Regions from separate parts of the Streptomyces sp. NPDC057543 genome, predicted to be linked through region 1. Evidence: riboswitches for the same ligand, from Rfam matches in the RefSeq annotation. Region 1 holds a riboswitch; the other holds the start of a gene.

What was found. Region 1 has a riboswitch for glycine ahead of gcvT (glycine cleavage system aminomethyltransferase GcvT). Riboswitches for the same ligand answer to the same signal wherever they lie in the genome.
Region 2: another riboswitch for glycine. It lies ahead of gcvP (aminomethyl-transferring glycine dehydrogenase); the one in region 1 lies ahead of gcvT (glycine cleavage system aminomethyltransferase GcvT).

Annotation. Positions count from the first base shown of each region.
Region 1 covers NZ_JBHVFF010000008.1:52,256-68,910, reverse strand. The annotation lists gene ACFU8Q_RS03135 (DUF4190 domain-containing protein) at 1-342, opposite strand, end outside; gene ACFU8Q_RS03130 (hypothetical protein) at 380-541, opposite strand; gene ACFU8Q_RS03125 (TetR family transcriptional regulator) at 659-1,300, shown strand; partial or broken gene ACFU8Q_RS03120 (hypothetical protein) at 1,409-1,462, opposite strand; partial or broken gene ACFU8Q_RS03115 (helix-turn-helix transcriptional regulator) at 1,528-1,878, opposite strand; gene ACFU8Q_RS03110 (thioesterase family protein) at 1,924-2,790, opposite strand; gene ACFU8Q_RS03105 (trimeric intracellular cation channel family protein) at 2,925-3,596, opposite strand; gene ACFU8Q_RS03100 (ABC transporter ATP-binding protein) at 3,615-4,928, opposite strand; gene ACFU8Q_RS03095 (ABC transporter ATP-binding protein) at 4,964-6,064, opposite strand; gene ACFU8Q_RS03090 (ABC transporter permease) at 6,061-7,062, opposite strand; gene ACFU8Q_RS03085 (ABC transporter substrate-binding protein) at 7,208-8,989, opposite strand; gene ACFU8Q_RS03080 (ABC transporter permease) at 9,085-10,089, opposite strand; gene ACFU8Q_RS03075 (enhanced serine sensitivity protein SseB C-terminal domain-containing protein) at 10,616-11,398, opposite strand; gene ACFU8Q_RS03070 (enhanced serine sensitivity protein SseB) at 11,573-12,343, opposite strand; gene ACFU8Q_RS03065 (AAA family ATPase) at 12,380-13,081, opposite strand; glycine riboswitch at 13,241-13,338, shown strand; gene gcvT (glycine cleavage system aminomethyltransferase GcvT) at 13,479-14,594, shown strand; gene gcvH (glycine cleavage system protein GcvH) at 14,686-15,063, shown strand; gene glyA (serine hydroxymethyltransferase) at 15,082-16,338, shown strand; gene ACFU8Q_RS03045 (L-serine ammonia-lyase) at 16,525-16,655, shown strand, end outside.
Region 2 covers NZ_JBHVFF010000186.1:914-15,550, forward strand. The annotation lists gene ACFU8Q_RS26955 (sugar phosphate nucleotidyltransferase) at 1-2,463, shown strand, start outside; gene ACFU8Q_RS26960 (DUF881 domain-containing protein) at 2,562-3,476, shown strand; gene ACFU8Q_RS26965 (small basic family protein) at 3,473-3,805, shown strand; gene ACFU8Q_RS26970 (DUF881 domain-containing protein) at 3,811-4,599, shown strand; gene ACFU8Q_RS26975 (FHA domain-containing protein) at 4,790-5,578, shown strand; gene ACFU8Q_RS26980 (MerR family transcriptional regulator) at 5,596-6,339, shown strand; gene ACFU8Q_RS26985 (bifunctional nuclease family protein) at 6,393-6,866, shown strand; gene ACFU8Q_RS26990 (MerR family transcriptional regulator) at 7,035-7,652, shown strand; gene ACFU8Q_RS26995 (DNA polymerase IV) at 7,710-9,164, shown strand; gene ACFU8Q_RS27000 (PRC-barrel domain-containing protein) at 9,089-9,457, opposite strand; glycine riboswitch at 9,571-9,667, shown strand; gene gcvP (aminomethyl-transferring glycine dehydrogenase) at 9,860-12,745, shown strand; gene ACFU8Q_RS27010 (DUF5999 family protein) at 12,833-13,039, opposite strand; gene ACFU8Q_RS27015 (hypothetical protein) at 13,361-13,954, opposite strand; gene ACFU8Q_RS27020 (glutamate-cysteine ligase family protein) at 14,438-14,637, shown strand, end outside.

The sequences.
Region 1 (16,655 bases):
GGCGAGGACCACGAGGTCGGCGACGCCGAGCGCAAGCCCGAGCAGGGCGCGGCCGCGGCGGGAAGTGGAGCGGACGAGGGCGATGACCGCCATGACGATCGCGGCCGGGCCGAGCAGGATGTTCATCACCAGCAGACCGACGAGCCCGAGCACGAACGAGGCGACGGCCAGCCCGTCGGCGTCCCGGGTCCGGGCGCTGCGGCTGCCCGGCCGGGTCGCGGTGGTGGCGGCGGCCACAGGATCGGGGCCGGCTTCGGGGCCGGCCACAGGGCCGGTTTCGGCCCCGGCGGCCGTTGTTCCGTCATCCGTTTCCGGGCGGTGGACCGATGCGGTGAGTGTCATGGTGCGGGCTCCTTCTGGTCGGTGCTCGGGACGGCGGTCAGCGCGAACGGCGCTGCGCGCCGGCCCGTTCCCGTACGGCGAAGATCAGCAGCCAGCAGCCGATCACGGCGGCCAGCGCGAGGGACAGCGGCAGCGGCAGCTGGACCACCGCTCCGAGCACGACCCCGAGCAGGAGCAGGGCGACGACGAGGACGATCATGTTCAGCCTTTCCGCAGGCTCTCCACGAGCACTTGAGAGTACGACTGTTCACTGACTTGTCAGCCTAGACCCGTCCGCCACTTCCCCGCCCCGGAGAACAGTTGTTTACTGAATGGCATGAGTCACACCGTCGGCGTCCGCCAGACCCAGAAGCTGAGAACCCGTCAGGCACTGCTGGATGCCGCACTCGGACTCCTGGAGCACCAGAGCCTCAGCAGCCTCGGGCTGCGCGAGGTGACGCGGGCCGCGGGCGTCACGCCCACCGCCTTCTACCGGCACTTCGACGACACCGCGGCGCTCGGTGTGGCGCTCGTCGAGGAGGCGCTGGGCAGCCTGCACGGGATGATCGGGGCGACGCTCGCCGAGACCGGTGACAGCGAGGAGCGCCTGGACCGCAGCATCGAGCTGATCATGCGCCATGTCGGCGAACAGCCCGCCCACTTCCGTTTCATCGCCCGTGAACAGCACGGCGGCGTCGGCCCGGTCCGCGGGGCCATAGCGGCCCAACTGCGGCGGTTCGCCGAGGAGGTGGCGGCCGCGCTCGCCGAGGAGCCGGAGTCCCGGGGCTGGAGCGAGGAGGACCTGCTGATGCTCGGCGGCCTCTACGTCGACCACATGGTGATCACCGCGTCGGCGCTGCTGGACGCGGGGCCGGAGGGCGAGCGGGAGGTGGCCGGGGTGGCCCGCCGCCGGCTGAGACTGGTCACCCTCGGCAGGCGGCACTGGCTGGACGACGCGGGCGGAGCCGATACCCCTTAGGGCCCCTCGTACGGATCACGGTGTGCCCGCCTGTCCGTACAGCGCCACTACCGCCGCCGCGCGGCGGGCGAGGACGTCCCGCGCCTCGGGCGGCGAGAGCACTTCCACGTTCGGGCCGAAGGAGAGCAGGGAGCGGGCCCACTCGACCGAGTCGACGGTCAGCTCGGCCCGCAGCCACTCCCCGCTCTCCTCCGGGCACGGCTCCCCCGTCAGCGCCCCGGCGTGCAGGCGACGGGCCGGTGGGGTGCGGGCAGGGCGGCCATCACCTTGCGCAGCGCGGAGCCGAGCGCCTCGTCGAGGCCGAGCGCGGCGTGGGCACCCTCGGCGGCGAGGACGAAGAGGGCGCGCGCCTCGTCGGCGGTGAGCCCGGTGACATCGGTACGGAACCCGGGCAGCAGCACGATGCCGCCGTGCCGCCCGCGTTCGGCGTAGACCGGGACGCCGGAGGCGGAGAGCGCCTCGATGTCCCGGTAGATGGTGCGTACGGAGACTTCGAGGCGCTCGGCGAGCTCGGTGGCCGGCACCAGGCCGCGGGTCTGGAGCAGCAGGAGGATCGAGAACAGCCGGTCGGATTTCACCTCACCAGCTTTTCCCGGCCACTGCCCCTTCCCCGCCGCCGGCCGTCAGGAGCGCGGTGCGCGTGCCAGCTGGCGGGACTGGGCCACCAGCCGGTCCGCGCTGTCCCAGACGTCCGCGTCCTCCTCCAGGAAGCCGCCCGCGAGGTTGCGGGTGGTGATGGAGACGCGCAGGGGGCCGGGGGCGGGGCGGCAGCGGATGTGGGTGGTGAGCTCGATGGTCGGCGTCCAGCCCTTGAGGCCCAGTTCGAACGAGGTGGGCGGCAGCGCGTCGACGGTGAGCAGCAGCGAGAGCGGATCGGCGTCGCGGCCGTCCGCGAGACCGAACCAGCCGCGCATCTCGCCCTTACCGGAGGGTGCGCCGACGGCCCAGCCGACCGTCGCCGGGTCGAGCTGGATGTCGAGCCGCTCGGTGATGGCGGAGCTGCCGGGAATCCGGGCCGGGCCGTCGCCCGGGCCGAGGCAGTGCGCCTGCGGCGGGATGGCCGGCGGCTTCGCCGATGTGCGGACCTCGTCGGACAGCGCGTCCAGATCGCCGTAGGTGGCGAGGACCCGGATGCGCTCGACCTCGGTGCCGTCCTCCGCGTACTGGAAGAGGGAGGCCTGACCGGTGGAGAGGGTGCGGCCGGTGCGGACCGTCTGGGTGCGGATCACCGCGGGGCCCGGGACGGACGCGGTGAGGTAGTGCGCGGAGACCGAGAAGGGGTCCGGATGCGGCAGGGCCTCGCCGAGCGCACGGCCGAGCATGGCCAGCAAATAGCCACCGTTGACCGCACGGATGATCGTCCATCCGGCGGAGAGTTCCGCGTCGTAGACGCCTTCCTCGCGAAGGATGACGGCGGTGTCGCGGTCGAACTCGCTGTCCCCGATGGTTGCCTGCGCGGTCCGCGCCACCCGCTCTGCTGCCTGTGCCATGCCATGCACCGTACACTGATTGTATTACTGAGCGGTAGCTTTCTGATGGCCGAAAGATCTCGGCGTTCGGCGTCGGCGCGGGATCTGTCGGGCGCGGGGCCAGTCGGGCGGGAGAACTGTCGGCGCGGGACTTGTCAGGTGGCCTCGGACCCCTCCTCGGGCGTCGCCGACCGCCGGTTGTAGGCGCGCGGGGCACGCCAGTGGTAGCGCATCGAGAGCAGCCGCAGCACGAAGGCCGTGATCACCGCGGCACCGCTGGTGAACCCGTTGAGCACCTCGAAGCGGATGCACAGCACGATCACCGTGGCGCCGACGATCGCGGGCACCGCGTACAGGTCGCGGTCCCAGCGCAGCAGCGAGGGCACCTCGTTGGCCAGGACGTCACGCAGCACACCGCCGCCGACCGCGGTGGCCAGGCCCAGGGCCGCCGACGCGGTGAGGCCGAGGCCGTAGCCGTACGCCTTGACCGTGCCCGTGACGCAGAACAGCCCGAGGCCGGCCGCGTCGAAGACGTTGACGCCCACCTGGATCCGTTCGACCTGCGGGTGCAGGAAGAACACCAGGAAGGCGGCGAAGAGCGGGGTGGTGAAGTAGCCGAGATCCGTGAAAGCCGCAGGCGGGACCGCCCCGATGACGATGTCACGGAACAGCCCCCCGCCCAGCGCGGTCACCTCGGCGAGTACCGCGATGCCGAAGACATCGAAGTTCTTGCGTACGGCGAGCAGTGCGCCGGAGATCGCGAAGACGAAGATTCCGGCGATGTCGAGCGCATGCTGGACGGAGGACGTGAACAGTTCGTTGAGCACCGGGCAATTGTGCCGGTACTACTCCTTCGGGCTGTCCTCCGGCGTTTCGGGCGATGCGGCGCCGTCGCCGGCCGCGTTCTCGCCGGCCGCGTTGCCCTGGGCCCGGCTCTCCTCCGCCGCGTTCTCCTCCGCCGCGTTCTCGTCGGCCGCGTTGCCCTCCGCCGCGTTCTCCTCCGCCGCGTTCTCGTCGGCCGCCGGCTTCCGTACGGCACCGGACTCCGGCTTCCCCACCGCGACGACCTCGATCGCCTCGCGCGCGGCCGCCGTCACCGTCTCGCCGGGTACCTGGTCCGGCGCGTTCTCCGGATGGTGGCAGGCCACCTGGTGCCCGGTCTTCAGCGCGACCAGCGGCGGCTCCTGCGTCTTGCAGACCTGCGTCGCCTTCCAGCACCGGGTGTGGAAGCGGCAGCCGCTGGGCGGCGAGATCGGCGACGGCACGTCGCCCTTCAGCAGGATGCGCTCACTCTTGGCCGAGCGGCGCTTCGGGTCCGGGATCGGGACCGCCGAGAGCAGCGCCTTGGTGTACGGGTGCATCGGAGCCTTGTAGAGCGACTCGCGGTCGGCCAGCTCCACGATCTTGCCGAGGTACATCACCGCGATCCGGTCCGAGACGTGCCGGACGACCGAGAGGTCATGGGCGATGATCACGTATGTCAGACCCAGCTCGGCCTGGAGATCGTCGAGCAGGTTCACCACCTGCGCCTGGATGGAGACGTCCAGTGCCGACACCGGCTCGTCCGCCACGACCAGCTTGGGGTTGAGCGCGAGCGCGCGGGCGATCCCGATGCGCTGACGCTGACCGCCGGAGAACTCGTGCGGATAGCGGTTGTAGTGCTCGGGGTTGAGACCCACGACCTCCAGCAGCCGCTGCACCTCCTTCTTGACGCCGCCCTCGGGCGTGACGCCCTGCAGCTTGAAGGGGGCCGACACGATCGTGCCGATCGTGTGCCGGGGGTTCAGCGAGGAGAACGGGTCCTGGAAGATCATCTGCATGTCCCGGCGCATCGGGCGCATGGCGCCGACGCCGAGGTGCGTGATGTCCTGGCCCTCGAACTCGATCTTCCCCGCGGTGGGTTCGAGCAGCCGGGTGACCAGCCGGCCCATCGTCGACTTTCCGCAGCCGGACTCCCCGACGACGCCCAGGGTCTCGCCCGAGTGCACCTCGAAGTCGATCCCGTCTACGGCCTTCACGGCACCGGCGCTGCGCTGCAGCAGCCCCTTCTTGAGGGGGAAGTGCTTCTGCAGCCCGGTCACCTTGAGCAGCACCTCGCGTGAGGCGGCGCCCTTGACCGTCCCGCCGCCCCCGGCAGGCCTCTGCGCCGGAACGTCCACGCCCTTGTCCTCGCTCGTCACGGCCTTGTCCTCGCTCACAGCTTGGGCGCAATCTCTTCGGTCCAGATACGCTCCCGCTGCTCCTGCGACATGTGGCAGGCCGCCCAGTGCCGGCTGCCGACCTCCTGCAGCTCGGGCCGTACGGTGCGGGTGACGTCGTCCTTGGGCACATCCGCGTACGGGCAACGCGGGTTGAAGGCACAGCCCGACGGGATGTTGATGAGCGACGGCGGCGAACCCTTGACCGGGATGAGCCGGTCGGTCTGGTCGCGGTCGAGACGCGGCATCGAACCCAGCAGACCCCAGGTGTAGGGGTGCCGGGGCTCGTAGAACACCTGCTCGGCCGGTCCGCGCTCGATGCAGCGCCCGCCGTACATCACCAGGATGTCGTCGGCGAGCTCCGCCACGACCCCCAGGTCGTGGGTGATGACGATGACCGCGGAGCCGAACTCCTTCTGCAGATCCCGGATCAGGTCGAGGATCTGCGCCTGGACGGTGACGTCCAGCGCGGTCGTCGGCTCGTCTGCGATGAGCAGCTCGGGGTTGTTGACCAGCGACATGGCGATCATCGCGCGTTGGCGCATCCCGCCGGAGAACTCGTGCGGGTAACTGTCGACGCGCTTGTCGGGCTGCGGGATGCCGACCCGGTCGAGCATCTCGATCGCCCGCTTGCGCGCGGTCTTCTTGTCCACGTCGTGATGGACCCGGTACGCCTCCACGATCTGCTTGCCGATCGTGTAGTACGGGTGCAGCGCGGACAGCGGGTCCTGGAAGATCATGGCCATGTCGCGGCCGCGCAGCTTGCGCACCTCGTCGGGGTCCGCGGACAGCAGTTCCTTGCCGTCCAGCCAGATCTCGCCGGAGAGCTGTGCCTTGCGCTTTCCGTACTGGCCCGCGGTGTGCAGGCCCATGATGCCCAGCGACGTGACGGACTTGCCGGAGCCGGACTCGCCGACGATACCGAGGGTCTTGCCCTTCTCCAACGTGAAACTGAGCCCGTCGACGGACTTGACCAGGCCGTCGTCGGTCGGAAAGTGCACCTTCAGGTCGCGCACGTCGAGGAAGGCGGTGGGAGCGGGCGAGCCGGCCGGGGCGGGTTCGCCCAGTGCGGCACCGCTCTTGTGCAGTTCGGTCATCCCAGCCTCACTCGCGGGTCGATGACGGCGTACAGAATGTCGACGACGAGGTTGGCGACGGCGATCGCGAGAGCCGCGAACAGTGTGACGCCGAGGATCACGGGCAGGTCCTTGTTGCTGATGGCCTGGACGGCCGCGAGCCCGAGCCCGGGCAGGTTGAAGGTGGACTCGGTGAGGACGGCGCCGCCGAGGAGCACGCCGATGTCCAGGCCGAAGACGGTGAGGATCGGCGTCATCGCGGAGCGCAGGGCGTGCCGGGTGATGACGGTCCCCTCGCCAAGGCCCTTGGAGCGGGCGGTGCGGATGTAGTCCTCACCGAGCACGTCGAGCATGGTGGCTCTGGTGAGCCGGGCGTACATCGCGGCGTTCAGGAAGGCGAGCACGATCCACGGCAGGATCAGGCTCTGGAACCAGGTGCCGATGCCGTCGTCCGTGGAGAGGTTGTCGGCGATGTGCACCCAGCCGAAGTTGTGCACGAACAGGCCCATCGCGACCATGCCGGTGAAGAAGATCGGCAGGGAGACGCCGGCGAGGGCGGTGGTCATCGCGGCACGGTCCCAGATGGTGCCACGCCTGAGCGCGGACACGACACCCGTGGCGACGCCGCCGATGAGCCACAGGACGCAGGCACCTGCGGCAAGGGCGCCGGTCACGGGCAGGGCGTCCTTGAGGGTGGTCCAGACCGGCACTTCAGTGCGGAAGGAGTAGCCGAAGCAGGGTGCTGCGCAGTGGGTGACGTCGTCACCGTTCGCGTAGTCGCGCCCCATCGGGATGCCCTTGACGAAGTCCCAGAACTGGACGAGGAGGGGGTCGTCGAGACCCAGTTTTATCCGGATGCCCTGGAGCTGCTCGGCACCGGAAGCCTTGCCGGCGAAGAGGACTGCGACGTCCTGACCCGCCCACTTGGGCAGCATGAAGAAGATGGTGAAGGTCGCGAGCAGTACGACGAGCACCATGATGACTACGGCGAACAGGCGCCGGATGAGATAAGCAAGCACTGTGCGCGGCCCGCCGGTGGCCGGGAACCCCTTGTGGGGGCTCCCGGCCACCGCCCCGGGCCATCACCTGCCCTTCGGACTGGCGGGTTTCGGCGGCGGTGGAGCAGTCAACCGGGTTGACTGCACATGCTGTTGACTACAGCGATTACTTGACGACGCCGAGCGAGACGTAGTCGTAACGGCCGTTGTACGCGTCGGCCATGTAGGCGTTCGTCAGTCGCTTACCGCGCCAGGTGATGTTCTTCTCGTAGATGAAGGGCATCCAGTCGGCCTGGTCCAGGATCCGCTTGTCGAGGCTCTTGTAGATCTCGCCGGCCTTGACCGGGTCGGTCTCCGCGATCGCGTCGTCGAAGATCTTGTCGATCTGCGGGTCCTTGAGCTGCGACTCGTTGTAGTTACCGGTCTCGGACAGGAACCGGCTGTCCCACAGCGGCTGGCCGAAGCCCTGGCCGGACGGGAAGTCCGGACCCCAGCCGCTCATCGTCATGCCGTAGCCGCGCTTCTTCACGACGGACGGCGAACCGGTGATGCTGGAGGCCTCGGCGCCGTCGATCGGGTCGACCTCGATCTTGATGCCGACCTTGCCGAGCTGCTCCTGGAGCGCCTCGGCGGTGTCGACCTCGCCCGGGTTGTTGTTACGGGCGCTGAGCTTGGTGGAGAAGCCGCCCGGCTTGCCGCAGGCCTTCAGCTCTTCCTTGGCCTTGGCGGCGTCCGGCTTGCCCTTGCGGGCGAGGACACCGTACGGGTCGTAGTCGCTGTGGCCCTTGATGGAGGCCGGCAGGGTGCTGTTGGCGATCGCGCCACCGGCGATCTCGCCACCGCGGGTCTGCTGCAGGGCCGCGAAGTCCGTGGCGTAGAAGACGGCCTTGCGGCAGTGGACGTTGTCCAGCGGCTTCGCCGTGTGGACGAGCGCGACGTAGCGGACGAAGGACGTCTGCATGTTGTCGACGCTGTCCTTGTGGTCCTGGACGGCGGTCACACGGCCGGACTGGGTCATGCCGGTGCCGTTGAGGTCGACGTCGTAGTCGCCCTCCATCAGCTTCTTGTCGTTCTCCTCCAGGTTGGCGGAGATCGTCACCGTGACCTTGTCCGGGAGCGCGGCACGGACCGGGTCCGAGGACTTCTGCCACTTGTCGTTGCGGACGAGCACGATGCTCTTGCCCGGCTTGTACGTCTCGAACTTGTACGGGCCCGAGGAGAACGGCCGCTGGGTGTACTTCGCCTTGGTGTCCTCCGACGCCTTCACGGGCGAGCCGGACGGCATGGCGAGGAACTGCTCGAAGTCACCGTTGGGCTTGGGCAGCTTGAAGATGATGGTGTTGTCGTCGGGCGTCTCGATCGCCTTCAGACCGAGCTTGTCCGCGGACGTGTCCTTGTACGGGCCCTTGTACTCGTGCTTGGGGTCCAGCGTCTGCATCAGGTACTGCGGGCCACCGGTGATGGTGTCCGTCGCCCAGATGCGCTCGATGCCGTACTTGACGTCCTTGGAGGTCAGCTTGGAGCCGTCCTCCCAAGTGAGGCCGTCCCGCAGCTTGTACGTGTACGTCTTGCCGCCGTCCGAGATCACACCGGGGCCGGTGGCGAGGTCGCCGACCAGCTTGGTGGAGGCGGCGCCGGGCTTGGCGTCGTACGTGACCAGCTGGCGGGTGTAGAAGCGCATGAAGTCCCAGGCCATGCCGTAGTAGGCACGCTGGGGGTCGGCGGAGTCGAGGTCCTGCTTGCCGACCATCTTCAGGGTTCCACCCGTTTTGGTGGACGGGTTGGCGACCTTGTTGAACGCCGCGTTGAAGCCGGCGCCCTTCGCCTTGCTGCCGCCGCCGCTGCCGCCGTCATCGCCGCCGCCGCCGCACGCCGAGGTGGTCATCAGCGCCGCGACCACGAGAGCCGCACCAGCGGTGAGCCGTCGTTTCGAGGTAACTGTGGACATTTTCTCGTAACCTCCGAGATCGCGGTCCCAGGCCATTGCTTGCCGGAGAACCATGGGAAGAGCCACCTGACAGTGCGGCAGGGGCAAGTCGTGGGCTATCGGGTCCCCTTGGGATCCAGGGCGTCGCGCAGCCCGTCCCCGAAGAGGTTGAAGGCCAGTACGGTGATGAAGATCGTCACGCCCGGGAAGACCATGAACATCGGGTCGTGCTCGTACGTCTCCAGGGCGTCCCGCAGCATGCCGCCCCAGGAGGCCGTGGGCGGCCGGACACCGGCGCCGAGGAAGCTGAGGGCCGCTTCGGTGAGGATGTTGGTGGGGATCATGAGCGTCGCGTAGACGGTGATCGGCGCCACCAGGTTCGGCAGCAACTCACGGAAGAGGATGTGCCCGCGCCCCCCGCCGAGGCTGCGCGCCGCCTCCACGTACTCGCGCTCGCGCAGCGAGAGCGTCTGGCCCCGGACGATGCGTCCCACGTACGGCCAGCCGAAGAATCCGATGACGGCGACGAGTACGGCGATGCGCACCCCGCTGCCGGTGAGGCCGAGCAGATCGTCGGGGAGGACGGAGACGAGGGAGATGATGAACAGGAGCTGCGGGAAGGACAGCAGCACGTCCATGACCCGGCTGATCACCGCGTCGACCCAGCCGCCGAAGTAGCCGGCGATGATCCCGAAGAGCGTGCCGAGCGCCACCGCGACCAGGGCCGCGAGGAAGGCCACGAGCAGCGAGATCCGGGCGCCGTAGACGATCCGGCTGAAGACGTCGCGCCCCTTGTTGGGCTCGACGCCGAAGAGGAAGTCGCCGCTCACGCCGCCGAGGGAACCGGTGGGGAGATTGGTCAGCGGGTCGAGCTTGTCCTGGTGGAAGTCGTTCGGCGGGTGCCCCAGCAGGCCCACGATGAGGGGGGCGAAGATCGCCACCACGATCAGGACGAGGACAACGATGCCACCCGTCAGCGCGACCTTGTCCTGCTTCAGGCGGTTCCAGGCGATCTGCTTGAGAGACCGTCCCTCGACCTTCTTCACCCCGGAGTCGGCTGCGGGACCACTGGTCGCGATCGGGTCCGCTTCCGTGGTCGGCTCATGCAGTGGTGCCGTCATCGTGGCAAGGACCCCTCTCAACCGGCGGTGGCCGGGCCGAACTGGCCGCTGTGGCGGCACGGATCAGTCAGTCGTACACAGAGGCGGCAGGACGCCCTTGCTGCGGGAGTCTTCATTGCTGTTGCGCGCGGTAGCCATACCGTCAGGCGAATGGATGCCTAACCGTGATGCGGTCAGGGGTGTTCCGTTATCCGGACGGATGTGAACGCCCGCCGAACACAGGTCAGTTGAGGCGGAAGGGGGCACGTGCGTAGATTCACGTCGCTTTCACCACCAGACGCCCCCAGCACGGAGATCTCGGACATGGGGTGCGGGAAGCCACGCGGAGGGTTCCGCGAGGTGCGCACGGGAGCGCGGAGACATGCGGAAGGGGAACGCGGGCCGGGATTCGGGGAGTTGATGCCGGATACGTACGTTCGTTCCGGCAATCAGGGCCATACGCATGCATTCCCGGCACACCCGGCACGTACACCTGCCGTCCCGGGTACGCCGGGGTGCGCCGGTACGAACACGACCGCCGGCAGGCTCAGTACGCGCCCTGCGGCGGCGGGTAGCCGTAGCCGGCCGCCGGGGCCGCCGGGGCGTGCGCCTCGCGGTCGTAGAACGGGCGGGTGTTGGCGCGCAGCCACATCGCGACCGGGTCGTACTCGTCGGACATCGCGACCGTGGAGACGGGCAGCCCGTCCGGGACCGCGCCGATCGACTGCTGCATCATCGCGCGCACGGCATCGACCGAGGGCTGGCTCGTGTCGTAGAGATCGAGGCCGATGGCGAGATACGGGACCCCGAGCGCGGGCTGTACCCAGGCGCGGCGCAGCGAGCGGATCGCGGGGGTGTGGTGGGCGTTCTGCGTGAGCAGGGCGTAGAACTGCGGGATCTCGATGGCCGGCTCGGTGAGCCGGAGCGGGCCCGCGGGCATCCGGTCGAGGCCGGTGGCGATCCGACGCAGGTCCAGCCAGGGGATGCCGACACCGCCGCCCGGGGCGTGCGGGTTGAGCCAGATGCCCCAGCGGTCGGGGAAGAGGGCGCGGGCGATGTCGCGACCGGCGACGAGCTCATGGGCCCGGTTCCAGCCGCTGGCGGAGAGCTCCTGGGCGGAGGTCACACAGGGGGCGTAGCCGAGGCCGTCGACCTCCATGTTCCCGTACTGGGCGTCGGGCGAGCCCGCCTGACCGTGCCAGAGGAGCATCCAGATCCGGTCGTTCGCGAGGGCCTGCAGCAGTGCCTCGTACGCGTCGTAGCGCCCGGGCGTCACTTGGCGCAGCATGTGCTCGACCTGCCCGGCCGCCGCGGTGCCTGACGCACTCACCTGGTCCCGCCCCTCTTCGATCCACTGTGCCACTGTGTCGGCCCGCCGCTCCCGGGGCACACGGGTGCGGCATGATGCCGTGGCACCAGCCATCAAACCAGCTTATGCGCCGGTCCTGACACCGACTTGACGCCATGGGCCGACGTGGCAATCGGCTCCGGAGCCGTCGGCGTGCTACTGGGTCTCGCGCCGGTAGAACGGCCGGACCTTCTCCCGCATCCAGTCCCCGACCGGGTCCTGCGCCACATCGAGCAGGACCAGATTGACCGGCCAGGGCACCTCGACGCGGCCGAGCGCACGGCCGAGGGCGTCCATGGGGGCGTTGCGCCCGGCGCCCTCCCAGGTGGAGAACTCCACGCCTATGAAGAGGACGGGCTCGCCCCCCTCGATGCTGGCCAGTGTCCGGCGCGCGGTGAGTACGACACCGCTCTCCTCGAATTCACCGGCCGCCGCGGCGAGGAAGTCGACGGGCTCCTCCTTCCAGTCCGGCTCGTACAGCCGGACCCGGCCGCCGCTGGCCGGTCCGTCCAGCGGGGTGCGTCCGGCGCGGCAGAGCTCGGCCACCGCGAGCGGTGGCACCGGCATCCCGACGGCGCCGCCCGGGTTCACCGCGATGCCGAGCTGCGGGGGCAGTCCGCGGGCGAGATCGCGGGCGGGCGCGACGGCGAAGGACATGGCGGTACCGACACAACTGAGGAACTGCTGTTCGGAGCTGAACACGGGGACGTACGCGGCACCCTCGATCTCCAGCGTCGGCAGGTCCAGGTCGGCGGAGTCGGGTCCGCCGCCGGCGGGCAGGGGCACCCAGACCTGGCTGCGCCCGAGCACCTCGACGAGCCGTCCGCCCGCCTCCGGGCTGCCCACCGAGGCCATCAGCACCTCTTCGAGCTCATTGGCGGGCCATCCGCTCTGCGGATGGGACTGACCCTGTGCCGGAATGTCCACTGCTTCCCCTTCTTCCCCGAGCCTTCCGGCAGAAGGTTAACGTCCGGCTCCCGGGCCCTGTACGTCCACGAACGCGATCCGGGCCAGCAGCCCGGCCGCCTCCCGGTCCAGCAGCACCGCCGAGGCGCACCCGGGCGGCAGCAGGCCGGTCTCGGTGCCCCGCAACAGCCTCCCCACCGCCCTGCGGTGCCGGGCGAAGGCGTATCCGGAGACGCCGCGGCCGCGTTCCCGCTGGCCGTTCCTCGCCGTCTGCGGTGTGACGTCGAGCAGGACGAGGTGCAGGACGCGGCCCCGGCGCCGGGCGGCACGGGCCAGCCAGCCGCGTACCCACGCCTGGGTTCCGCAGTCGTGGACGACGACGGAATCGCCGGAGCGCAGCACCCGCCACAGCCCCCAGTAGTGGGCGACGCGGACGAGGGGGCGGTAGAGGGCGTACGGGAATAACGCGGGCACGAGCCCCGCCCAGCGGTCCCGGGTGTCCTGGGAGTCGATGGCGTGGGCCGTCGTCACCGTCCGCCGGATGAGGGTGGATTTGCCGCTGCCGGGCAGCCCGGACACCACCACCACGTCGCCCGCCGAGAAGTGCAGGCTGTGCGGGCCGCGCCCGCCCCGCTCCCGCAGGTCCCTTACGACGGGCGCGTGCGGGCCACGCGCTTCCGCGACAGGTGCCGCCCCCGGCTGTGCGGGCATCGCTCCGTGCGCGACCCCCGCGGTCGTCGCGTATCGCTGCAACGTCATCGCCCCTCCCCCTGTCGGGTCACCCCACGCATGCCTCTGAAGTGTAAAGAAAAGGTAATGCGGCACAACCGTCCACGCCGTTGATTCCCGCGAGGGACCGGGGATCCACTCCAGCGCGACGCGTGCAATGATGACCGGGCCAACTGCATAAAGGCCGCTTGAATCCGCGCGGGAGAGCTCCGGTCACTGCATGTGCCGGGCGCCGAAGGAGCAAGTTCCTCCCTTGAATCTCTCAGGCCCCGTACCGCGTGGATGAGGCAGATCTGAAAAGCGGGCCGCTCCGCGGCTCCACCCAAGGTGCAAGCCGAACCCCTCATGGGGCTCTCGGCGAACCTCTCAGGTTCCGATGACAGATGGGGAGGGATCGTCCTGTCGTCATGCCCTGGGAGCCACATCCATGAGCACCGCCCCCCGTCTCACCGCCCTCGATGCCCTGCACCGTTCGCTGGGCGCGACCATGACCGACTTCGCTGGCTGGGACATGCCCCTGCGGTACGGCAGCGAGCGCGACGAGCACAACGCGGTCCGCACCAGGGCCGGTCTCTTCGACCTGTCGCACATGGGCGAGATCACCGTCGCCGGCCCCGAGGCCGCGGCCTTCCTGAACTTCGCGCTGGTCGGCAACATCGCCACCGTCTCCGTGGGCCGCGCCCGCTACACGATGATCTGCGCCGAGGACGGCGGCATCCTGGACGACTTGATCGTCTACCGGCTGGGCGAGACCGAGTACATGGTGGTCGCCAACGCCGGCAACGCCCAGATCGTGCTGGACGCGCTGACCGCGCGGGCCGGCGGTTTCGACACCGAGGTGCGCGACGACCGCGACGCGTACGCGCTGCTCGCCGTCCAGGGCCCCGAGTCCCCCGCCATCCTGGCCGCCGTCACCGACGCCGACCTGGACGGCCTGAAGTACTACGCCGGTCTGCCCGGCACCGTCGCCGGTGTCCCCGCGCTGATCGCCCGTACCGGCTACACCGGCGAGGACGGCTTCGAGCTGTTCGTCGCCCCCGAGCACGCCGAGCAGCTGTGGAAGGCCCTCACCGAGGCGGGCGCCTCTCGCGGCCTGATCCCGTGCGGGCTCTCCTGCCGCGACACGCTGCGCCTGGAGGCGGGCATGCCGCTCTACGGGCACGAGCTGACCACCGGGCTGACCCCGTTCGACGCCGGTCTCGGCCGGGTCGTGAAGTTCGAGAAGGAGGGCGACTTCGTCGGCCGCGAGGCCCTGGAGGCCGCCGCCGAGCGCGCCGAGACCGCCCCGCCCCGCAAGCTGGTCGGCCTGGTCGCCGAGGGCCGCCGCGTGCCGCGCGCCGGCTTTTCCGTGGTCGCCGGGGGCGAGGTCGTCGGCGAGGTCACCTCGGGCGCCCCGTCGCCCACCCTGGGCAAGCCGATCGCCATGGCGTACGTGGATGCCGCGCACGCCACGCCCGGTACCGCGGGCGTCGGAGTGGACATCCGGGGCAGCCATGAGCCCTACGAGGTCGTCGCGCTGCCGTTCTACAAGCGTCAGAAGTGACGTCCGCGCACCTCGGAAGTGACGTAGTCCCGTCTCACACCGTAAGACCACCGTTCATCAGCACTCCCCCGCGTACAGGAGAATTCAGGTCATGAGCAACCCCCAGCAGCTGCGTTACAGCAAGGAGCACGAGTGGCTGTCGGCCGTCGAGGACGGTGTCGCCACGATCGGTATCACCGAATTCGCCGCCAACGCGCTCGGCGATGTCGTCTACGCCCAGCTCCCCGAGGTCGGTGACACGGTGACCGCGGGCGAGACCTGCGGCGAGCTGGAGTCGACCAAGTCCGTGAGCGACCTGTACTCGCCGGTGACCGGTGAGGTCACCGCCGCGAACCAGGACGTCGTGGACGACCCGTCGCTGGTGAACTCCGCGCCCTTCGAGGGCGGCTGGCTGTTCAAGGTACGCATGGCGGAGGAGCCGAAGGACCTGCTCTCCGCCGACGAGTACACCGAGTTCTCCGGCAACTGAGACCCAAGGGACCATCTGATGTCGCTTCTCAACTCCTCCCTCCACGAGCTGGACCCGGACGTCGCCGCCGCTGTCGACGCCGAGCTCCACCGCCAGCAGTCCACCCTCGAAATGATCGCCTCGGAGAACTTCGCTCCGGTCTCGGTCATGGAGGCCCAGGGCTCCGTCCTCACCAACAAGTACGCCGAGGGCTACCCCGGCCGCCGCTACTACGGCGGCTGTGAGCACGTCGACGTCGTCGAGCAGATCGCCATCGACCGCATCAAGGCGCTGTTCGGCGCCGAGGCCGCGAACGTCCAGCCGCACTCCGGTGCGCAGGCCAACGCCGCCGCGATGTTCGCGCTGCTGAAGCCCGGCGACACGATCATGGGCCTGAACCTGGCCCACGGCGGCCACCTGACCCACGGTATGAAGATCAACTTCTCCGGCAAGCTCTACAACGTGGTCCCGTACCACGTCGACGAGACCGGCGTCGTGGACATGGCCGAGGTGGAGCGCCTGGCCAAGGAGTCCAAGCCGAAGCTGATCGTCGCCGGCTGGTCCGCGTACCCCCGTCAGCTGGACTTCGCCGCCTTCCGCCGCATCGCGGACGAGGTCGGCGCGTACCTGATGGTCGACATGGCGCACTTCGCGGGCCTGGTGGCCGCGGGTCTGCACCCCAACCCGGTGCCGCACGCCCATGTCGTCACGACCACCACGCACAAGACCCTCGGCGGTCCGCGCGGTGGCGTCATCCTGTCGACCCAGGAGCTGGCGAAGAAGATCAACTCGGCGGTCTTCCCGGGCCAGCAGGGTGGTCCTCTGGAGCACGTGATCGCGGCCAAGGCGGTCTCGTTCAAGATCGCGGCGAGCGAGGAGTTCAAGGAGCGCCAGCAGCGCACCCTGGACGGCGCCCGCATCCTCGCCGAGCGCCTGGTCCAGCCGGACGTCACCGAGGTCGGTGTCTCCGTGCTGTCCGGCGGTACGGACGTCCACCTGGTCCTCGTCGACCTGCGCAACTCCGAGCTGGACGGCCAGCAGGCCGAGGACCGGCTGCACGAGCTGGGCATCACGGTCAACCGGAACGCCATCCCGAACGACCCGCGGCCGCCGATGGTCACCTCGGGTCTGCGGATCGGTACGCCGGCCCTGGCCACCCGCGGTTTCCAGGCCGAGGACTTCACGGAGGTCGCGGACATCATCGCGTCGGCCCTCAAGCCGTCCTACGACGCGGACGCCCTGAAGGCCCGCGTCGTCGCGCTGGCCGAGAAGTTCCCGCTGTACCCCGGCCTCTAGCAGTCCGGAACGAGGGGCGTCCCGGGAGTAATACCGGACACACTTCGTCACCTTTCGGGCGGGGCACCACGCACACTGGGCAGTGAGCGCGGTGCCCCATCCCTTGTCCCGCTGTTCTTCGGGCCGACCGGTCCGTACCGCACCACCCGGCAGACAACGGCGTCTACCAACCCTTAGGAGTCACCCGTGGCCATCTCGGTCTTCGACCTGTTCTCGATCGGCATCGGCCCGTCCAGCTCCCATACGGTCGGCCCGATGCGCGCCGCCCGCATGTTCGCGCGACGGCTGAAGAACGAGGGCCTGATCGCCCACACCGT
Region 2 (14,637 bases), on a different contig from region 1:
ACTCGTCTTCGCCCCATGACCTCGAGCATGCCCAAGCCGCTTCTGCCCGTCGCCAATCGGCCGATCATGGAGCATGTGCTTCGGCTGCTCAAGCGGCACGGGCTCAATGAGACCGTCGTAACGGTCCAGTTTCTCGCCTCGTTGGTGAAGAACTACTTCGGGGACGGCGAAGAGCTCGGGATGGAGCTCAGTTACGCCAACGAGGAGAAACCGCTCGGCACTGCGGGGAGCGTAAAAAACGCTGAGGAGGCGCTGAAGGATGACACCTTCCTCGTGATTTCCGGTGATGCACTCACCGACTTCGATCTCACCGACCTCATCGCCTTCCACAAGGAAAAGGGCGGGCTGGTGACGGTGTGCCTGACCCGTGTGCCGAATCCGCTGGAGTTCGGCATCACCATCGTCGACGAGGCGGGCCAGGTCGAACGTTTCCTGGAGAAGCCCACCTGGGGTCAGGTCTTCTCGGACACCGTCAACACAGGCATCTACATCATGGAGCCCGAGGTTTTCGACTATGTCGAGGCCGACGTCTCCGTGGACTGGTCCGGTGATGTTTTCCCGCAGCTCATGAAGGAAGGCAAGCCCATCTACGGCTATGTCGCCGAGGGCTACTGGGAGGACGTCGGTACCCACGAGAGCTATGTGAAGGCCCAGGCCGACGTTCTCGAGCGCAAGGTAGACGTCGAGATCGACGGCTTCGAGATCTCGCCGGGCGTATGGGTCGCGGAAGGCGCCGAAGTGCATCCCGACGCGGTACTGCGGGGCCCCTTGTACATCGGGGACTACGCAAAAGTTGAAGCTGGCGTGGAGATTCGCGAGCACACGGTCATCGGGTCCAACGTCGTTGTCAAAAGCGGCGCTTTTCTGCATAAGGCCGTGGTGCACGACAACGTCTACATCGGTCAGCACAGCAACCTGCGCGGTTGCGTCATCGGTAAGAACACCGACGTCATGCGGGCTGCCCGCATCGAGGACGGCGCGGTCATCGGCGACGAATGTCTGGTCGGTGAGGAATCGATTGTTCAGGGCAATGTTCGGGTCTACCCGTTCAAGACGATCGAGGCCGGTGCCTTTGTCAACACCTCGGTGATCTGGGAATCACGGGGGCAGGCTCATCTCTTCGGGGCCCGTGGTGTATCCGGGATTCTGAACGTCGAGATCACGCCGGAGCTGGCGGTCCGGCTCGCCGGAGCGTACGCCACAACTCTGAAGAAGGGTTCGACGGTCACCACCGCACGTGACCACTCCCGTGGTGCCCGTGCGCTGAAGAGAGCGGTGATTTCCGCGCTTCAGGCCAGCGCCATCGACGTACGGGACCTGGAGAACGTACCAATGCCCGTCGCGCGCCAGCAGACCGCGCGCGGCAGTGCCGGCGGGATCATGATCCGTACGTCCCCCGGGGTGCCCGACTCGGTCGACATCATGTTCTTCGACGAGCGGGGCGCGGACCTCTCGCAGGCACGCCAGCGGAAGCTGGACCGGGTCTACGCACGTCAGGAGTACCGCCGGGCCTTCCCGGGGGAGATCGGGGACCTGCACTTCCCGTCCAGCGTCTTCGACTCGTACACCGGATCGCTGCTGCGGAACGTGGACATCGCAGGGATCGCCGACGCGGCTCTCAAAGTTGTCGTCGACGCCTCCAACGGCAGTGCCGGGCTCGTCCTTCCCAGCCTGCTCGGACGGCTCGGCGTGGACGCGTTGACCATCAATCCCGGCCTGGACGAATCCCGGCCCACCGAGTCCGCTGGCACCCGGCGGTCCGGACTGGTGCGGCTGGGCGAGATCGTCTCCTCGGCGCGGGCCGCTTTCGGCGTGCGATTCGACCCGGTCGGTGAGCGACTCTCCCTGGTCGACGAACGGGGCAGGATCGTGGAGGACGATCGGGCGCTCCTGGTGATGCTCGACCTCGTGGCCGCCGAGCGGCGCAGCGGGCGGGTGGCGCTGCCGGTGACCACCACGCGGGTCGCCGAGCAGGTCGCGGCGTACCACGGCACGCAGGTCGAATGGACGACGACATCGCCCGACGATCTGACGCGTGTGGGACGTGAGGAAGGCACCATCTTCGGGGGAGACGGCCGCGGCGGCTTCATCGTTCCCGAATTCAGCAGCGTCTTCGACGGCTCCGCCGCTTTCGTGAGGCTCCTCGGGCTCGTCGCCAGGACCCAGCTCACCCTCAGCCAGATCGATGCCCGTATTCCCCGTGCCCACGTCCTGCGGCGTGATCTGGCCACACCCTGGGCCGTCAAAGGCATGGTCATGCGCCGCGTCGTGGAGGCTGCCGGGGACCGCAGTGTCGACACGACTGACGGCGTGCGGGTCGTCGAGGCCGACGGGCGGTGGGTGATGGTGCTTCCGGACCCGGCCGAGGCTGTCACCCATTTGTGGGCCGAGGGCCCGGACGACGCCTCCGCGCAGGCGTTGCTGGACGAATGGGCAGCGGTCGTGGACAGCGCAGGTCACTAAGGGTTCCACTGGTGTGCCTGGAGGTACCGAGCGACGCCTCCGGGCACACGGGTGGGGCCATTCGGCGGTAGCCGTGGCGACGTGCGACGATGTGCGGCATGTCGCAGCAGCCCCCCGATCGGAGTACCGCCTCGCGCCCCGACGCGTCCATGTCGCTGCTGACCAATGTGATGGACCACAGTCTCGACGACGGGTACGCCGAGGCATCGGCACGTCGCGAGGCCGACGGGAGCGCGGGACTGCCCCGCACACTCAAGGCGAAACTCGGCCTCGCCGCCTGTCTGGTGCTCGCTGCCCTTGTTGTCACGCTCGGCGCCGCGCAGGCACGCGTCGCCGCGCCGGTCCTTGCCAAGGAGCGCGAGGAACTGATCGACCGTATCGGCGAGGAGACGGCGGCGGCGGACAGACTCGAGGCGCAGGTCGACAAGCTCCGGGACGATGTGGGCAGTCGACAGCGCAAGGCGTTGAAGAAGCACGGCGGGGACCAGGGGGAACTGGTGGCGTTGCTCGCCGGAGCGACACCGGTGGAGGGGCCCGGCGTAAAACTCGTCGTCGACGACGCCAAGGGCACCGACCAGGGCGGTGGCGGGCCGAGGGAGACCAGCGGGTTCTCCGACACCGGGCGGGTCCGAGACCGGGACCTGCAGCGGGTCGTCAACGGCCTGTGGCAATCCGGTGCGGAAGCGATCGCGATCAATGGGCAGCGCCTGACCGCCCTGTCGGCGATCCGTGCGGCCGGCGACGCCATACTGGTCGACAACAGACCGCTCGTGCCGCCGTACACGGTGCTGGCGGTGGGGGACGGGAAGCCGTTGAGCAGCGCATTCCAGGACAGTGCCGACGGCCAGTATCTGCAGGCACTCAAGGACACCTTCGACATCAGGACGAGCATGTCCGTCCAGGAGAAGGTGAGCCTCCCGGTCGCGCCGAGCCTGATCGTACGAACAGCAGAGCCTTACAAGGCCGCAGACACAGGCAGTGGTGCGGCAGAGACAGGGAAGGGCACATCGTGATCGCCGTACTGGGCCTCGTCGTGGGAGTCGTGGTCGGACTGTTGGTCCGGCCAGAGGTGCCGGCGGTGGTCGAGCCCTACCTTCCGATCGCTGTGGTGGCTGCTCTCGACGCAGTCTTCGGTGGTCTGCGGGCCATGCTCGACGGAATCTTTGTCGACAAGGTGTTCGTCGTGTCGTTCCTGTCGAATGTTGTGGTGGCCGCACTGATCGTGTTCCTGGGCGACAAACTGGGCGTCGGCGCGCAGCTCTCCACCGGTGTGGTGGTCGTGCTCGGGATCCGGATCTTCTCCAACGCCGCGGCCATCCGCCGGCACGTCTTCCGGGCCTGAGGCCGATGAGCAACGAAGAACTTTCCAGCGGCAAGGAGCACCCCGGCGAGCAGCCGGCCGACGCTGCCAAGGAACTCACCGGGCGTCAGCGGCTCATCGCCGGGCTGTGGCCGCCGCGGGTGACACGGGCCCAACTCATCGTCGCGCTGCTGCTCTTCGTCCTCGGTCTTGGGCTGGCCATTCAGGTCCGTTCGAACAGCGACAACAGCGCACTGAGAGGTGCCCGCCAGGAGGACCTCGTCCGCATTCTCGACGAGCTGGACGACCGTACACAGCGTCTGGAGGACGAGAAGCAGCGTCTCGACGCTCAGCGCACGGAGCTGGAGAACAGCTCCGACCAGGCCGAGGAGGCGCGCAAGCAGACGGTGGAGAAGGAACGGCAACTCGGCGTTCTCGCGGGCACTGTGGCCGCGCACGGGCCCGGGATCACCCTCACCGTCAACGACCCGGGAAACGGAGTCAAGGCGGACATGCTGCTCGACGCGCTCCAGGAGTTGCGTGCGGCGGGCGCCGAGGCGATCGAGGTCAACGGCGTCAGAGTGGTGGCCAATACCTACTTTTCCGGTGACGGCGGCAAGGTCAAGGTTGACGGCCGTAAGATCACCGCGCCGTATGTGTTCAAGGTGATCGGCAAGCCCCAGGACCTGGAGCCGGCGCTGAACATCCCCGGCGGTGTGGTGCAGACATTGGAGAAGGAGCAGGCCACCGTGCATGTTGAGCAGGCCGACGACATCGTCGTGGATGTCTTGCGACCGGCAAAGCGGCCTGACTACGCTCGGTCGTCGTCCCCGTGAGGCCGCGGCACCGAGGGGGCGAAGGATACGGCCAGGCGGTTGCGGGGGGTCGCCGCTTCGTAATGGTGGTGCGTGGTGGAAACTGTCGAGTGGATACGGACGTTGTGAAGATGTCCGGGTCGGCAGGTGTGTTCATTCAGGGTTCGTCCTGCCCCACGGGCGGGTCTATTTCGGTCAAGGGGAATCGCCCGTGAAGTTGTTTGGGAAGTTGTTCGGCAAGAGCGCTCGCGATGAGGCTGCCCGCCATCGCGCACCGCGCCATGGCCAGGCAGATGAGCAGGGCTCGGAGCGCCCGCTCTTCCGCGATCAGGTGTCGGGTTCGGGCAGTGACAATTCGGGCGCTTCCGGCGCGTCGTCTGTTGACCCTGCCGGTGCCGGCCGCATAGGTTTCGGAGAACCGTCAACCTCAGGTACGGGTGGAGGGTTTACTCCGAGGCAGGAGGGTTCGTCCATGCCGGTCTGTACGAGGTGCGGACACCGCAACGCCGAGGCCAGTCGTTTCTGCTCCAACTGCGGTGCGCCGCTGAGGGGCGGAATTCCCGAGCGTGCCTCGGAGACGACCTCGACCATTTCCATCTCAGGTCTCGAGGCGTACGAGGCGGAGGCCACCGGGCAGACGCCCGTGCCGTCCCTCTCGCCCGAGGCGCAGGCCGCCGTCGACGCCCTTCCGCTCGGGTCGGCGCTGCTCGTGGTGCGGCGCGGTCCGAACTCCGGCAGTCGCTTCCTGCTGGACAGCGAGCTGACCACGGCCGGCCGCCACCCGCAGAGCGACATCTTCCTCGATGACGTGACGGTGTCGAGGCGGCACGTGGAGTTCCGCAGGAGCCCCGACGGAAGCTTCACGGTCGGGGATGTGGGCAGCCTCAACGGCACCTACGTCAACCGCGAGCGCATCGACTCCGTCGCCCTGTCCAACGGCGACGAAGTGCAGATCGGCAAGTACCGGCTGGTCTTCTACGCGAGCCAGCGGGGCATCTGACCCGTCAGGGAAGGTCCATGCTGAGAACACCGACGGGCGGTGCCGGTCACGGCACCGCCACCGCCGACGACCGCCCGATGAGCATCGGCACGGTGCTCCTGCAGTTGCGGGACGAGTTTCCCGAAGTGACGATCTCCAAGATTCGCTTCCTGGAGGCCGAAGGGCTCGTCGAGCCGCAGCGGACCCCCTCCGGATACCGCAAGTTCCGGGCGGCCGACGTGGAGCGGCTCGCGCGAGTGCTGCGTATGCAGCGGGATCACTACCTCCCGCTGAAGGTCATCCGCGAGCATCTGGACGCCCTCGCCCGCGGCGAGCAGCCCGCCCTGCCCTCCGGGGGCGGCCCCAGAGACCTGACCGACGGCGGCTGGGGTGCGGAGCCCGGGAGGGCGACCGCGGCCCGGATCGGCCGTGCCGAGCTGCTCGCGGCGACCGAGGTCACCGAGAGTGACCTGGACGAGTGGGAGTCGTACGGCCTGGTCGCTCCGAGCGGCGAGGGCGGCTACGACGCCGAGATGGTTACGGTGGCCAGGCTTGTGGCGGATCTGGGCCGGTTCGGTCTGGAACCGCGTCACCTCCGTGCCATCCGGGCAGCCGCCGACCGCGAGGCGGGACTCATCGAGCAGGTGGTCGCGCCCCTACGGCGGCACCGGAATCCGCAGACCAGAGCGCATGCCGAGGCCACCGCGAGGGAGCTCGCCGAGCTGTCCGTACGGCTTCATTCGGCCCTTGTGCAGACCGCTCTGAAGGTCCGGTTCCACTGATCTCGTCGGTGCCCGACTACCCAAACCTGCCGAGCACGTCCTAGGGTTGCTGTGTGAACGAGCTCGACGTTGTGGGTGTCCGGGTGGAAATGCCCTCGAACCAACCGATCGTGCTCCTGCGTGAAGTGGGAGGCGATCGGTACCTCCCCATTTGGATCGGTCCTGGTGAGGCGACCGCGATCGCCTTTGCCCAGCAGGGCATGGCGCCGGCCAGGCCGCTGACCCATGATCTCTTCAAGGATGTGCTCGAGGCCGTCGGCCAGGAGCTCACCGAGGTCCGCATCACGGACCTGCGTGAAGGGGTCTTCTACGCGGAGCTGGTCTTCGCCAGCGGGGTCGAGGTGAGCGCGCGGCCGTCCGACGCCATAGCGCTCGCGCTGCGCACCGGAACGCCGATCTACGGCAGCGACGGGGTGCTCGACGACGCAGGCATCGCCATCCCCGACGAACAGGAGGACGAGGTGGAGAAGTTCCGCGAGTTCCTCGATCAGATTTCACCGGAGGACTTCGGCACCAACAGTCAGTGACCGTTCTACGGGGTCGCCGTCAGCGCATTCGACAAGCCTTTCCCGCTCACGAGTCACGGGAAACCACCCTCAGGGTGATTATCACTCGGCGTGCCGAGTGTGGCGATCGTTGACGCACCCCGAGTGACTGCCTACCTTCGAGATGGCAGGTCAAGGACGGAGGTCGGCGTGAGAAGCAGCGGCGACGGTACGGCAGCGGGTGGGCCGTATCCGCAGCAGGGGAGTACAGCCGACCACACCATCAGGCAACCGGTTCAACCGGCGGCGGTGGCGGGGGGCGGCGTGGCATCGGCCAACGACATCGGCTATCGGGGGCCGACAGCGTGTGCGGCTGCGGGGATCACCTATCGGCAGCTCGACTACTGGGCGCGCACGGGGCTGGTCGAGCCGAGTGTCCGGCCGGCATACGGCTCGGGCACACAGCGGCTCTACAGCTTCCGGGACGTCGTCCTGCTGAAGATCGTCAAGCGTTTCCTGGACACGGGCGTCGCCCTGCAGAACATCCGCACCACGGTTCAGCATCTGCGGGCCCGCGGGTTCCAGGATCTGGAGCGGATGACGCTGATGAGTGACGGGGCGACGGTCTACGAGTGCTCCTCGCCCGACGAGGTCGTCGACCTGCTCCAGGGCGGCCAGGGTGTCTTCGGCATTGCCGTGGGCGTGGTGTGGCAGGACGTCGACGTCGCGCTGTCGCAGTTGCACGGAGAACGCGTGGACACCGGCGAGACACTGGTCGGGAACAACCCCACCGATGAGCTCGCGCGGCGGCGCAACCGCGCCGGCTGACCGGAGTGAGGAATCGGGCGCGGCGATTGTCAGTGCCATGGGGCAGCATCGATTGATGTGAGAGCCGCGCCCACCATCCTGCATCTCGACATGGATGCCTTCTACGCCTCCGCCGAGCAGGCGGCGAAGCCCAGCCTGCGCGGAAAACCGGTCGTGGTCGGTGGGCTGGGGCCACGCGGAGTCGTCGCCACCGCGTCGTACGAGGCGCGGCGTTTCGGGGTTCATTCGGCGATGCCCATGGCGCAGGCCCGGCGGCTGGCCCCCAACGCGGCCTATCTGGTGCCCCGCTTCCTGCTCTACCGGACGGTCAGCGACCAAGTGATGGAGTTGCTGGGGCGGCTCTCCCCGCTGGTCGAACCACTCAGCCTGGACGAGGCCTTCGTGGACCTGGAAGCCGGTGGGGCGGCCGATGACACGGCTTCGGCGCTGGAGATCGGCGGGCAGTTGCGTACGGTCATCAAGGCGGTCACCGGGCTGACCGGCTCGGTCGGGCTCGCCGGCTCCAAGATGCTGGCCAAGATCGCTTCGGAGCAGGCCAAACCGGACGGGCTGGTGCTCATCGAGCCGGGCACGGAGCGGGAGCTGCTCGCACCGATGCCGGTACGGATCCTCCCGGGCGTCGGGCCCGCGACGGCGGACCATCTGCGCCGCGCAGGGATGACGACCGTCAACGACCTGGTCGAGGCAGGTGAGGCGGAGCTCGTACGCCTGCTGGGAAAGGCGCACGGCGGCTCGCTCCACCGGATGGCATTCGGGTACGACGACCGGCCCGTCGTCGCGGAGCGGGACGCCAAATCGGTGTCGGTCGAGGACACCTTCGACGCGGACCTGCACGATCGGGTGCGGGTCAGGACGGAGGTCGAGCGGCTGGCCGGCCGATGTGTCCAACGGCTACGGGGCACGGGGCGGTCCGGGCGGACGGTGGTGCTGAAGGTGCGCCGGTACGACTTTTCCACGCTCACGAGGTCCGAGACGCTCCGTGGGCCCACGGACGACCCCACGGTGGTCCGTGAGGCTGCCGCGCGGCTCCTGGAGGCCGTGGACACCACGGGAGGCGTTCGGCTCCTGGGGGTGGGCGTCACGGGGCTTGCCGACTACACGCAGGAGGACCTCTTCGCGCAGGCCGCCGGCGAGCGGGCCGCGACCGGGGAAGCGGCCGAGGAGGAAGCGGGTGACGAGGGGGACGAGCCCGTCGGCAGTGCGGGGGAGGAGACCCCCGAGACCTCCGAACAGCTCGCCGCCCGGCGCTGGCCCGCCGGACACGACGTGCGCCATGACGTCTACGGCCATGGCTGGGTGCAGGGCAGCGGTGTCGGCCGGGTCACGGTGCGGTTCGAGGAACCGGAGTCCGCGCCCGGCCGGGTGCGTACCTTCCGGATCGACGACCCGCAGCTGCAACCGGCCGATCCGCTGCCGCTGGTGCGGAACCCTGCGGACTACTCGTCCTGGCCGGCCAGTCTGCCGAAGTCCCTGTCCGGGCCGGTCTCCTCGGGCGGGGAGTCCAGACCGTAGTGCCGGTAGAGCTGGAGCTCTTGTTCCGGTGAGAGATGGCGACCGACGCCGAAGTCGGGTGCGTCCTTGATCAGCGCCCGGTCGAAGGGGACGCGAAGCGAATCCTCAACGAACTCGCTGGGTTCCAGCGGGACGAACGCGTCCCGGCTGAAGAGTCCGGTACGTACGGCTGCCCACTCGGGAACACCGGTCGCGTCGTCGAGGTACACCTCGTCCACGGTTCCGATCTTGGTGCCCTTGCGGTCGAACGCCTTGCGGCCGATCAGGCTGCGCGGATCGATGTCGGTCTGCACGGTCCCTCCCGCTGGTCGCGGCTACTCCACAAGCACTACAAAAGTGCAGATCCGGGGGGTTGGCCACTCGAGAATTCCACCACGAACCCCGCTGGTAGGCTGGTGATGGCTGCTGACCCCGTGCGGGAGAGTCCTCCGGAGCGACTCCGGAGGCGCCGAAGGAGCAAATCCTCCCCGGAATCTCTCAGGCCCCCGTACCGCACGGACGAGGTCACTCTGGAAAGCAGGGCGGGTTCCGTGCGGCCGAGCGCCGTCGGTTCCCTTCCTCACCGACGGTGAAAGCCGGTACGCCACAAGGCGTGCCGGTGAAGCTCTCAGGTTGAGATGACAGAGGGGGAGGCCGTCCGGGCACCCGCGCCGTGGTGCCCCTCGCAGGTCGTGACAGACCAGGAGGCCTCCACCATGACCCCCCGTCGCACTCCGCTCTCCCAGCTGGAGCAGGGTATTCCGTTCGAACAGCGCCACATCGGGCCCGATGACGAGGCGCAGTCGAAGATGCTCGCCCAGGTCGGTTACGGCTCGCTGGACGAGCTGACCGCGGCCGCGGTACCCGATGTCATCAAGAGCGCGGAGGCACTCCGGTTGCCGGCCGCCCGCACCGAGGCCGAGGTCCTCGCCGAGCTGCGCGCCCTGGCCGACCGCAACCAGGTGCTGGCACCGATGATCGGGCTCGGCTACTACGGCACCTTCACCCCGCCGGTGATCCTGCGCAACGTCATGGAGAACCCCGCCTGGTACACGGCCTACACGCCCTACCAGCCGGAGATCTCGCAGGGCCGCCTGGAGGCGCTCCTCAACTTCCAGACGATGGTCGCCGAGCTGACCGGGCTGCCCACCTCCGGCGCCTCGCTGCTCGACGAGGGCACCGCGGCCGCCGAGGCCATGGCGCTCTCGCGGCGCGTCGGCAAGGTCAAGAACGGCGTCTTCCTGGTCGACGCCGACGCCCTGCCGCAGACGATCGCCGTCATCGAGACCCGCGCCGAGCCCTCCGGTGTCGAGGTCGTCGTCGCCGACCTCTCCGACGGTATCCCGGCAGAGATTGCCGAGCGCGGCGTCTTCGGTGTGCTGGTGCAGTACCCGGGCGCCTCCGGAGCGGTGCGGAACATCCAGCCGTTGATCGAGCAGGCCCACGAACGGGGTGCGATCGTCACGGTCGCCGCCGACCTGCTGGCCCTGACCCTGCTCACCTCACCGGGCGACCTGGGCGCGGACATCGCGGTCGGCACCACGCAGCGTTTCGGTGTGCCGATGGGCTTCGGCGGACCGCACGCCGGCTTCATGGCCGTACGCGAGAAGTTCGCCCGCAGCCTGCCCGGCCGCCTCGTCGGCGTCTCCGTCGACGCGGACGGCAACAAGGCCTACCGGCTGGCGCTGCAGACCCGCGAGCAGCACATCCGCCGCGAGAAGGCCACCAGCAACATCTGCACGGCTCAGGTGCTGCTCGCCGTCATGGCCGGGATGTACGCCGTATACCACGGTCCGGACGGGCTGCGGACGATCGCCCTTCGCACCCACCGCTACGCGACGATCCTGGCCGAGGGCCTGCGTGCCAGTGGCGTCGACGTCGTGACCGGCTCCTACTTCGACACCCTCACCGTGCGCGTTCCCGGAAAGGCCGCTGAAGTCGTGGCCGAGGCCCGCGAGCGCGGTGTCAACCTGCGGCCCGTCGACACGGACCTCGTCTCCGTCGCCTGTGACGAGACCACCACCCGTACGCAGATTGCCGCGGTCTGGGCCGCGTTCGGCGCCGACGGGGACATCGAGGCGCTGGACGCCGCAGCTGCCGACGCGCTGCCCGAGGGCCTGCTGCGCACCGACGAGATTCTCACCCACCCGGTCTTCCACCAGCACCGTTCCGAGACGGCGATGCTGCGCTACCTGCGCAAGCTCGCCGACCGGGACTACGCCCTGGACCGCGGCATGATCCCGCTCGGCTCCTGCACCATGAAGCTGAACGCGACCACCGAGATGGAGCCGATCACCTGGCCCGAGTTCGGCGCGCTGCACCCCTTTGCGCCGGCCGAGCAGGCGTCGGGCTTCCTCACCCTCATCCGTGAGCTGGAGGAGCGCCTCGCGGAGGTCACCGGCTACGACGCCGTCTCGATCCAGCCGAACGCCGGCTCGCAGGGCGAGTTCGCCGGCCTCCTGGCCGTACGGGCGTACCACCGGGCCAACGGCGACGACCAGCGGATCGTCTGCCTCATCCCGTCCTCCGCGCACGGCACCAACGCCGCCAGCGCCGTGATGGCCGGCATGAAGGTCGTCGTGGTGAAGACCGCCGACGACGGTGAGGTCGACATCGAGGACCTCCGCGCCAAGATCGAGACGCACCGTGACGAGCTCGCCGTGCTCATGATCACGTACCCGTCGACGCACGGTGTGTTCGAGGAGCACGTCGCGGACATCTGCGCCGAGGTGCACGACGCCGGCGGTCAGGTGTACGTCGACGGCGCCAACCTCAACGCGCTGGTCGGCCTCGCCAAGCCGGGCCGGTTCGGCGGCGACGTCTCGCACCTGAACCTGCACAAGACCTTCTGCATCCCGCACGGCGGCGGCGGCCCCGGCGTCGGCCCGGTCGGCGTGCGCGCGCACCTCGCGCCGTACCTGCCGAACCACCCGCTCCAGCCCGCAGCGGGCCCGGAGACCGGTGTCGGTCCGATCTCGGCCGCTCCGTGGGGTTCGGCCGGCATTCTCCCCATTTCCTGGGCGTACGTACGGCTGATGGGCGGTGAAGGCCTGAAGCGGGCGACGCAGGTCGCCGTACTCGCCGCCAACTACATCGCCAAGCGCCTCGAACCGCACTACCCGATCCTGTACAACGGCCCGGCAGGGCTGGTCGCACACGAGTGCATCGTGGATCTGCGGCCCATCTCCAAGGCCACCGGCGTCACCGTCGACGACATCGCCAAGCGCCTGATCGACTACGGTTTCCACTCGCCGACCATGTCGTTCCCGGTCGCCGGGACGCTGATGATCGAGCCGACCGAGAGCGAGAACCTCGCGGAGCTCGACCGCTTCTGCGACACGATGATCGCCATTCGCGGCGAGGTCGAGAAGGTGGCCTCCGGGGAGTGGAGCGCGGACGACAACCCGCTGAGCAACGCTCCGCACACCGCGGCGATGCTGGGCGGGGAGTGGAAGCACGGCTACAGCCGTGAGGTGGCGGTCTTCCCGGCCGGTGTCTCGGCCGCCGACAAGTACTGGCCGCCGGTGCGCCGGATCGATGGCGCCTTCGGCGACCGTAACCTCGTCTGCTCCTGCCCTCCGCTGGACGAATACGACAACTGAGGCGTGAGCGGCAGGGCGTGACGCGGGCATGCGTCGGGGCCGGTGCGGAGTTCTCTCCGGGCCGGCCCCACTTCGTACCGGCCGGGGTCAGGCGGCCTTCATCACCCGGCCGGTCACCAGGGGCCGGTGCGGGGCGATGATCTGCCCGTCCGGGAGCAGCTCACCGGTGTCCTCGAAGAGCAGGACGCCGTTGCACAGCAGGCTCCAGCCCTGTTCCGGGTGGTGTGCCGTCAGACGGGCGGCTTCCCGGTCGGCTGAGTCGGCGGTCGGACATGGTGGCTGGTGCTGGCACATGGCTGGGTTCTTTCGCTGCGTTGTAGTGAATGTCCTGCGGCTTGACGAGGTGTTCATGGCCGCCCCCCCGTATCGATCGGTCCGGTCCCAGTGTTGCCCCACGGGCGTCAATCCGCAGGGATTTCGCAGCAGCACTTCTCCTTACTCCGAGGACGCGTCACCCGGCCGGACGGTTCACCGCGACTGCACTGTCACTTCGGGTGGTTCGGGGTGGCCGGACCGGGCTAGTCCGGATGGGCCGGATGTGCGCCGCGCAGCGCTGTGCCCCACTACCGGAGACGGTGGCGGGGCACAGCGCTGTGGTGTGAGGTGCGGCCGCTGTCAGGCCGGCGATCCGAGCAGGGGGCCGGGGCCCGGGGTGATGCGCAGCGTCATCACGCGGAGCAGATCGGCGACCCGGTGCGGGCGGTGGGCCGCGATTCCCGGCGGGGCGGGAGCCAGCGGTACCAGGAGATCAGCGGGGGCGAGTGCGCCACCGGCCGCGTCTGCATCGGCGTCGCCGTGCAGCCACAGCGCCAGCATGTAGAGCTCAGGAATGGACAGCAGCCGTGGCTGGTAATGCGGTGTCACCGTCTCGGCCTGGCGCAGGGCGAGTTCGGTCGAGGCGATGTACGGGCCCTCGAAGAAGTGCGAGAAGGTCCAGCCGTCCGGAGTGAGCATGGTGTCCGCCGCGGCGACCGCCTGCTCCGAGCTGCGGATCACGAACCGCCACGCGGCGAGCCGGGTGCTGGGCGCGAGCCCGCTCGGACCGATCCGCTCCAGTACATGGACGGGGAGCGGGAGTTCGGGGCTCAGTGGCCCCTGGGTGGATCGGAGAGCCGGTGTGCGGGCCTCGCGGACTGCGGTGGGTGAACCGAGTGCCGCGAGAACGCTGCGGAGAGCGGGCGCGGGGGCCGGGGGAACAAGCAGCGGCATAGTGGGTCGCCTCTCACTTCGGAGACACGGTGATGCGTGGGCGGGTGCAGACGGCGCTGTCGGCGGGCGGGGCCAGAGGGGGCCGGTGACTGGGCCGGTGCGTCAACTCTCTGCCTCGTCCGCGAAGTTTATACGACACGTGTTCAAGCAGTGATTCCACTAGCCGTCGCAGGTATTGCCGACAAGGCGGTATCAAGACTTTATTATGCGGAGATTACGCTGATTCGTCGTCGGCGGCGCAGTCACCGCCAGGGATTTTTCCCTCGACGCGGTCGGCCGAAACGTGTCGGTGTTTTCGTCGCACGCCCGGCGATGGAAACTGCGAACTGCGCCATGCCGACGGAATGTGCCCCGGAGGACCGCCCTCAGATTACTCGGTGCGCGGCGATCGCGGGGCGTTATGGATCACCCGACCTGGGCATTATCGACCGTGACGCGAGCGGCCTGGGCCGCGGGCCGCCCACTCGAGGGAGGGACGCTTCGATGGGGGAGAAGGTCGTGGCGGGCGCCTTTGATCTGTCCGATCCGCACAGGTACCGGAGGAAGCTCCACCAGTGCCTGGAGGGACTGGAGAGGCTCCTGGCGGAGCGGAGGTTCGACCGCCCCCGCAACCTCATGGGCATGGAGATCGAACTGAATCTGGCGGGCGCCGACGGTCTGCCGAAGATGATGAATGGGGAGGT